DNA from 2 places in the Cytobacillus sp. FSL W7-1323 genome. Region 2 is predicted to be linked to the other one. Evidence: riboswitches for the same ligand, from Rfam matches in the RefSeq annotation. Region 2 holds a riboswitch; the other holds the start of a gene.

Region 1 (4,419 bases), 230 kb from region 2:
TAATGATGAATAGTGCTCAATTTAAAAAAGTCATTCATAAAATGAACAGGTTCTAATTGGAATCTGTTTGTGTTGTGAATGACTTTTACTTTTATCCTAAATATAAAAAAGAGTGGTCGACTGAGGGCCACTCTCTACAAAAAGGAATTATAAAATAATAGGATTAATAGAAACAATCTCATCTAAGTTGTTCAATAAGGAAAGCTCTTTGTCACTTAGTGGTTTGTCAAAAGCTAGCACCATAATCGCTTCTCCACCTGCTTGTTTACGACCTACTTGCATTGTGGCAATATTAATATGGTGATCGCCAAGGACTTGACCTACGTGGCCAATAACACCAGGTCTGTCCATATGTTGAATATAAAGAAGGTTACCTTCTGGTAAGAAGTCAATATTAAACCCGTTTAAATAGACAATTCTTGGCCCATAATGATCAATAAAGGTTCCTCTAACTGTAAATGCATTTTCTTCTCCTTTTGCTGTGACAGAAATGCAGTTGTCATAGCCAAATGCATCGGTGGAAATCTTTTCTCCAACAGTGATACCACGCTCTTTTGCAGTGAGTAACGCATTAACTTCATTCACGTTAACGTCAATTCTACCTTTGAAGAAACCGGACAGCATTGCTTTTGTTAAGTATGCAGTTTCTAAATCTGTCACTGAACCAGAGTAAGTAATAGAGAGTTCATGTACCCCTTCTTTAACACATTGAGTTAAAATATTTCCGATTTGTTTAGAGATTTGGTAAAAAGGTTGTATTTTTTCATAAATGTCTTTGGAGATAGCTGGTAAGTTAATTGAATTAGATACTGGATTTCCTTCAAAGTAAGTCCGAACTTCTTGAGCGACTTGTGTTGCTACATTTAATTGTGCTTCTTTTGTTGACGCACCTAAATGTGGCGTTACAATGACATTTTCATATTTCAAAAGTGGGTGTTCACCAAGTGGTTCAGTTTCAAATACGTCTAATGCAACTCCTCCAACATGTCCATTAGCCACATATTTAGCTAAATCTTGCTCATCAATGATACCACCACGGGCACAGTTAAGTAAGCGAACGCCTTTTTTTGTTTTTTTCAATGCCTCTTCATTGATAATCCCTCTTGTTTCAGGTGTAAGTGGAGTATGAACCGTAATAATATCAGATCTTTGCAGTATTTCATCTAATGTACTAGATTCTACACCGAGTTTTGCTGCACGTTCTTTCGTTAAAAAGGGATCGAATACTAACACACTCATACCAAATACTTTTGCTCGCTTGGCGATTTCACTCCCGATTCTTCCCATACCAACAATACCAAGACTTTTACCGAATAGTTCAGTACCTACATACTGATTTCTTTTCCATTCCAAATTCTTAACTGAGCTATGTGCTTGAGGAATATTTCTCATAAGGGAGGCCATCATAGCAAAAGTATGCTCTGCCGTAGAAATTGTGTTTCCGTCTGGTGCATTTATGACGATAATGCCTCTTTTAGTTGCTGCTGGAACATCAATATTATCGACACCCACACCTGCTCTTGCAATAATTTTTAACTTTGGCATTTCCGCCATTAATTCATCCGTTACTTTCGTGGCACTCCGTACTAACAAAGCCTCAATAGTTGATAAATCAACCTCGGGATCGTCGGTTTTCTTTTGAATAATTTCAGCATTTGTGTCGTTAAGTAAAGGGTATAAGCCTTCTTCACTAATGGCATCAGCCACTAATATTTGATACATGTATGAACCCTCCTAAGTTGGTTACTTAATTATCTGATTATTTTACAAGACGAATATTATTCTGTCAATTGGATTTATTGTTTGTGTTTAAAATGGAAACGCTTTAATGTAGTAAAATAAAACGATCTTCGTGGAAAGAAAATTTTATCTCCTGAAGACAAATGTGCATAATGAAAGGAATGTTTTTAATTCGAGATATTTACTATTTTAGGCTTCACAAATGAATTATTTTTCAGTATAATGAAGTTGTCAAATAAATATGGTCTATCTTCGGGGCAGGGTGAAATTCCCGACCGGCGGTGATAAGTATTTATACTTTAAGCCCGCGAGCCTAAAAGTGGAGTGCAATTAGCACGAAGCGTTTGTATTGGGCAGGATTTGGTGAGAATCCAAAGCCGACAGTAAAGTCTGGATGGGAGAAGATGGAGGTTCTGCTAACGTTCAAAGTATACACTACAAGAACGTTTATTAAGAATGTCTTTGTTCAATTCTCCCTCAAGTTTACTTGAGGGTTTTGTTATGCAAAGACGCTTATTTGCTGAACCTTTCTTCTATAGGAGAGATAGCCTAAAAGGAGAGAGGAAAATTGAAGAAGTTAAATGTCAAAGCTTTTGTTGCAATCGGTATGTTGAGTAGTATCGCGTATATTCTTATGTTGTTAAACTTTCCATTACCACCGTTTCCGAACTTTTTGATGATTGACTTTAGTGATATCCCTGCTTTAGTGGCTGCGTTAATATTTGGTCCGATTGCGGGAATACTGGTCGAATTGTTTAAAAATGTGTTGGATTATTTTATGACGGGAAGTGCTACTGGTGTACCTGTTGGTCATATTGCGAACTTTGTAGCAGGTTTATTATTTATTTTGCCAACCTATTATGTTTATACAAAGATGAAATCCAAAAAAGGTATGACAATAGGATTAATCATTGGCACAAGTGTAATGGCTGTATCCATGAGTTTGCTTAATTATTTCGTCTTTTTACCTGCCTATACAATGTTTTTAAATATGCCCGCTATGTCAGGACCAGAAATGCGTTCAACTGCAGTCATGTTTATTCTACCTTTTAACTTTATTAAAGGAATTTTAATGGCATCGGTATTTATGCTTGTATTTGCTAAGATGAGTAATTGGATTAATAAACAAAGATCGCTAAATACGATTGCTTAATTTATAAAGGAGGCATCTAACTTTGAAAAGTTAGATGCCTTTTAATATATAATTTTATGCCGCTTAAGTAGAATTGTCACTCTTATTCATCATATTACATCATTCGTAAAAGCACCAATGAACTCATATGCAATCTTCGATAACTACTATTTTAATTCCAACTGGATAATTGATGGAGGGAACGATTTTTATTCGAATGAGTATACGAGTATGTGATTCCCTGTAGCTCATAGAAAAAACGAGCAAATCCCTAAAATAGGATTTACTCGTTTTCTTTTTTTACCATTAGATTTCTTTTTGTTCTATTCGTATTTTAACGGATCACCATCAAAGGCATCGTCTGCGACTTTTATTGAGTCAGTTGGACAGCCTTCAAATGCATCCATCATATCTTCTATAAGAACATCGGGAATTTCAACAATTCCTTCATTATCATCTAGTGTTACAAATGCGATGCCCTCATCATCGTAATCATAAATGTCTGGAGCTGCCGCACCACATGCGCCACAAGCAATACATGTTTCTTTGTCAACAATTGTATACTTCGCCATGGAATAACCTCCTATTTAAAATCTTTTTCATGTTAAAGCACGAAAATATCTGCCGAAACACTTACCACATGTTCTATTGTAAATCTGTCTTGTAAACATTTCAATAAAAATCTACCATCTAGAATAGTCTATGGTGGGACTTTTCATCTTGTTCATGATGAAAAATTGACTGATATTATCACGTATATAACGGTTTCATGATACAATAAAATTCAACAAAAAAAATTAAAATAATGTCGAAAAAGTCTGCAAATTCACCACGGAAATGCTATTCTAAAAACTAATTAGTCAATGAATAAAGGGGAGAGAAATGTGAGCGTTATTCAGAAATTGGTCTTATTTTGTCTAAAATCAATTGAGAATCAGAGAACTGCTTATGCCATTTTACATTTGCTTAATGGCAAAAAGTCATCTCAAACAATACAAGATGCTCATTTATTTCACTTGAAGCAATACTTTCATGTGTTACCCCATTTGGCAAGAGAGGAATTTAATCAAATATTAGATCATCTTTTAGAGGAGAAATATGTCACTTGTCTTGGTGAGGGGTCTTATCGAATGACGGAAAAAGGGGATATGTATCTCCAAGAGTTTGCTGAACCAATCATACCTAGCTATCTCAATGGCTGGTCATATAACAGGATGGACAAACTTTTTTGGGAGCGCCTTTCTCTTATGGTTCAAGTAATTTCTAACCTAGTCGCATATAACGGAAGGTATCTCCCTATTCAAAATAATAAACCTGATCTTGATTGGTTAAAGAACTTTATTCAAAGGAATAGAATCAATCGCCATGAGTTGGCAACACAACTGTTTAAGGAGTTACAACAAATTTTAACGAATAAAAAAATTGACCCTCTTATTCTCATTCTAAGGTTAACAGGAAGTAATCGAATTGGCTTAACACAGCAGCAGGCAGCCGAACAGTTGCAAATGTCAATGTTAACCTATCAGTTACATTTTACAAATGTGATT
Region 2 (4,419 bases):
GCGGTTAGTATGAAATGAGTGTATAATTATGGTAATCATTATATTTTGTGAAGAAGCGAGTGGTAGAATGATCCCTGCAAACACTTTCGGAGTTGATATGACGAACGCCGCAACGCCTTATTTTCAAGTAGTGAAAGACAATCGAATTCGGTTCGGTTTAGAGACATTCAGACAACATCCGGGTTTAGCGAAAAGCTTATTTCATCATCTATTTCCTATAGAGGAAAAGTTAGATATGACGTTTATTTCTGGTTATCAAGATATTGATAGCACAAGGGTAAGGAGAGAAAAGTTAAATTTACGACGGTTTTTTAAGATAAATAATTGGTCTAATGAAGTAGTTTGGGAAGAAGAAATGAGTGGTTATTTTGTCTTTTCAACAGTAAAGAACGTCAAATCATCTGCGTTTTTTCGCTATACCCTTAAAATGATTGGTGGTCACACGTCACTCTATATTTGTTTTGTGCATCGTGCTTTTTTATTTTATATTAGTTCTGATGTACTGGATATTGTTGCAAATGCGCATACGATAAGGAGATTAAAAGATCTATTCCCTGAAATGTATGATACTTTCTACGAAGATGAGTAATCTTCTGTAAGACGGATTAGTAAATAGTGTTACCGTCATCAAGAAATTACCGAAAAAACGGTTATATGTAATTCGATGTCTAACAATTAAAGGATAGGAGAAAAATGATGAATATAAACAGGAAAGATTTACTTAATGCTGCTTGAATTATTGGAATTTGCTTTATATTGGGATCGTGTACTATTGCTGGAGCGATTGAGAGTCTACTAGATAATAGTTTAGCGAATGATGGTCATTATGAACAACAAAGATTCAATGACAATTTTGAAAGGTATATTGAAATACTCGAAAACAAAGGGGAATAATAGGTCAAAAAGAAGATGGTTGACTGAAATATTGCCGGTAGATTGTGTGCTTTCCACAGGTAATAGAAAAAAGTAAACGGGGTGATCAGATGTCTAGCGGTCCAAATAGAATAAATACTTTGTTTGCCGAAAAAGCAGAATACTGGGATTTAGATGATTTACAGATTGATTATTTAAATGAATCCATTACATTAAAATTACTTAGTTGTCATAAACAACAAATTAAGAGAACCTACATCTTCATAAAGGAAGTGATGTCGTTCTTTGTTTATCAAGAGCCTAATGTAGGAACGATACGCTTAAATGACCGTAGTTTTACTGATGCGAATTTATTAAGCGAAATTAGTTATCACAAGAATGGTTTTGGTCATATAAAAATTGAAAGTTTAGAATCAGATTTGAAAGAAATCGAAAAATTACATGCTAAAACTAATTTTTACTTTCAAGTAAATAATAAAGACACATTTTTTATTGAAGCCAATAGTGTGCAAATCAATGATGAACGGTTTGTAAACCTTTTTGCAGATAGTAGAACACTGAAATATTGTGAATGAAGCAAACTTTATGGAGTGTGATGAATTTATTATAGAAAGAATTGGAGCTATTTTTAGATAAAAATACTGTCAGCAATATTAATAGCGCTATTTGCTTTATGCAAATGATAATATTAAAACGGTAAGATGAAAAAGCGTTTCTTTCTTTCTAGATTTATTTCCTCATCAAATTCCTTGTTTTCGTATGTCCATTTAATTTGTAAAGAGTAATTAGCATATAACGGGGCGTCTCCAATACTGACAAATTCAATAACATCTCCCTGAGGAAAATCACTTGGCTTATCGTATAAAGTGACCATTTCCTCTCCAGATTTAAATACCAAAAAATTCAGAGTAGGGAGATTGGTCCCTCCTAACCAAGTTGCCTCTCCTTTCCAAATCCCTTTAGGGTTAGGAGAATGATGAGGGCTATATTCCGCTCTCCAATTTCCATCGGAGCTCTTTCCTTTTAGTACAATTGGTTGCTTACAAGAATAAATCATCCAAGACACTAAAATTAAAGGAAAGATGAAAATAATAATTAATTTTCTATTCATAGATGGGCTTCCTTTTATAGTTGGATTTTGTAATTTTTATGTTATCTTTATGTCCTGATGAATAGTTATTTACAAAAACACACCTTCTTTTCTATGTAATTTAATAGAAATAATGTATTTAACTGTATTTAACTGTATTTTATATCATACATAGATGAATTGACAACTTTAAGGAGTAAAGAAAAAATTGAGGTAGGGTTTTGAAATATAATATTAGATATATAACTATTATCCTTTTTCTGTCTCAAATGTTAGGGTGATGGTTTATTTTAGTTTTCTTTATGTATAATCTCCTATTTAACACTCTTTCTATTGATTAATTACTTATTTACATTTATCCTATATTTAGATACTGTAATAAGAGCAGGGGAATCTTTATTTATTTTAAAAGTATTAGATACTGTCTGTTCTCTATAGTATCAACAATTTAATAGAATATCCTTCGGGGCAGGGTGAAATTCCCAACCGGCGGTGATGAGGGTGACCTCTTAGTCCGTGACCCGGGCTCAGGAATGAGAACGGTGGATTTGGTGCAATTCCAAAGCCGACAGTATAGTCTGGATGGGAGAAGGATGCGTGTGTGTAAAAACGTTCAAAAACAGTTGATTTTGACGTTTATTTGGCCATGATTACTTTTCCCGTATACGTATTCGTATACGGGTTTATTTATTCATGAGTATTTTAAAAAGGGTGGTGATGATATGGGATAACGATAAGTGTGAGTCCAACTCTTTTTGTAATTTTCAACAAACTCTCCCGATACCGCGTATTTGCCCCGAGCGGAAAATTTCAACTTTTACTTAAACGAATAAATCTTATGCAGAGAGGTTGATCATTCTGTTTACAGGTATTATCGAAGAAATCGGTACTGTACAAAGAACGATTCATCGTGGATCTACTATTCAATTAGTGTTCAATGCTACAAAGATTATGGATGATATCCATATCGGTGATAGCATCGCTGTGAACGGTGTTTGTTTAACAGTGACCGAATTCCAACAAAGAAGTTTTACAGCAGATGTGATGCCAGAAACTTTTCATGCGACATCGCTTTCCTCTTTAAAAGTAGGAAGCAATGTGAATTTAGAAAGAGCGATGTTAGCAGGAGGAAGATTTGGCGGCCATTATGTAAGTGGTCATGTGGATGAAACGAGAAAAATTTTAAAAAAACAAAGACAAGAAAATGCGATTTATCTTTCAATTTCACTATCAGAGAAGTATCAGCATCTAATTCTACCTAAAGGATCTGTTGCTATTGATGGCACTTCATTAACAGTGATGGAGGTAGGGGATGGTTATTTTACGATTGCGTTAATTCCTCATACAGCTGAAGAAACGGTGATTAGTGAAAAAAAGCCAAATGATACTGTCAATATCGAATATGATTTATTTGCTAAATATGTATTTGCCTTTTCAGACACATCGAAACGTGAAAGAAATTTCGAACAGTTATTAGAGAATAATGGATTCTTAAGTTAGGAGGGAATATATGAGTCACTCAATTGAAGAAGCGATTGCTGACTTGAAAATGGGAAAAGTGATTATCGTTTGTGATGATGAGAATCGTGAGAATGAGGGTGATTTTATCGCTGTTGCCGAGTATGCTTCAGCTGAAACAATCAATTTTATGGCGACAGTGGGAAGAGGGCTTATTTGCGTGCCGATTGAGCAGTCAATCGCCAAAAAATTAGACTTGCATCCGATGGTAACTAATAATACAGACAGCCATCAAACTGCTTTTACTGTAAGTATTGATTATAAAGAGACAACGACTGGTATAAGTGCATTTGAACGGTTTTTAACCGTAGAAAAAATGTTAGACGACAAAACACAAGCATCAGACTTCAATCGTCCAGGTCATATTTTCCCCCTTATAGCGAAGGATGGTGGCGTCCTTGAGCGTTCAGGCCATACGGAAGCGGCAGTAGATTTAGCAAAATTGGCTGAGGCAAGTCCGGTCGGGATTATATGCGAGATTATGAAAGAAAATGGTGAAATGGCTAGAGTAGCAGAGTTAGAGAAAGTAGCAGAAAAATATGATTTGAAGATGATTACGATTGAACAATTAATATCTTATAAGCAATCACAATTATTATTAAACTAATCTAATTTAGGAGTGAAGTAGAATGAATACAATACTAGAAGGACATTTAATTGGAACGGGAATAAAGGTAGCTGTTGTTGTATCACGTTTCAATGAGTTTATTACAAAAAAATTATTAGATGGTGCATTAGATAGCTTCAAGCGTCACGATGTGGCTGAAGAGGATATTACGGTAGCTTGGGTACCAGGAGCGTTTGAAATTCCTCTAGCTGCGAAAAAACTTGCGGAAAGTGGCGAATACGATGCGGTTGTTGCCCTTGGAACAGTTATTAGAGGGGCAACACCACATTTTGATTATGTGAATGCAGAGGTAGCCAAAGGAGTGGCAGCA

The links. A riboswitch is a leader RNA that binds a small molecule or an ion and turns the genes downstream of it on or off. The one in region 2 is predicted to bind FMN.
Region 1: it holds a riboswitch for FMN, as region 2 does, so the genes downstream of both, MKX67_RS14920 (ECF transporter S component) here and ribE (riboflavin synthase) in region 2, are expected to answer to the same signal.

Annotation. Positions count from the first base shown of each region.
Region 1 covers NZ_CP151998.1:2,955,466-2,959,884, reverse strand. Annotated here, with positions in the region: gene serA (phosphoglycerate dehydrogenase) at 148-1,722, opposite strand; FMN riboswitch at 1,985-2,150, shown strand; gene MKX67_RS14920 (ECF transporter S component) at 2,309-2,893, shown strand; gene MKX67_RS14915 (ferredoxin) at 3,196-3,444, opposite strand; gene MKX67_RS14910 (helix-turn-helix domain-containing protein) at 3,757-4,419, shown strand, end outside.
Region 2 covers NZ_CP151998.1:2,721,126-2,725,544, reverse strand. Annotated here, with positions in the region: gene MKX67_RS13750 (hypothetical protein) at 29-589, shown strand; gene MKX67_RS13745 (hypothetical protein) at 984-1,448, shown strand; gene MKX67_RS13740 (hypothetical protein) at 1,562-1,984, opposite strand; FMN riboswitch at 2,419-2,561, shown strand; gene ribE (riboflavin synthase) at 2,813-3,463, shown strand; partial or broken gene ribB (3,4-dihydroxy-2-butanone-4-phosphate synthase) at 3,474-4,079, shown strand; gene ribE (6,7-dimethyl-8-ribityllumazine synthase) at 4,111-4,419, shown strand, end outside.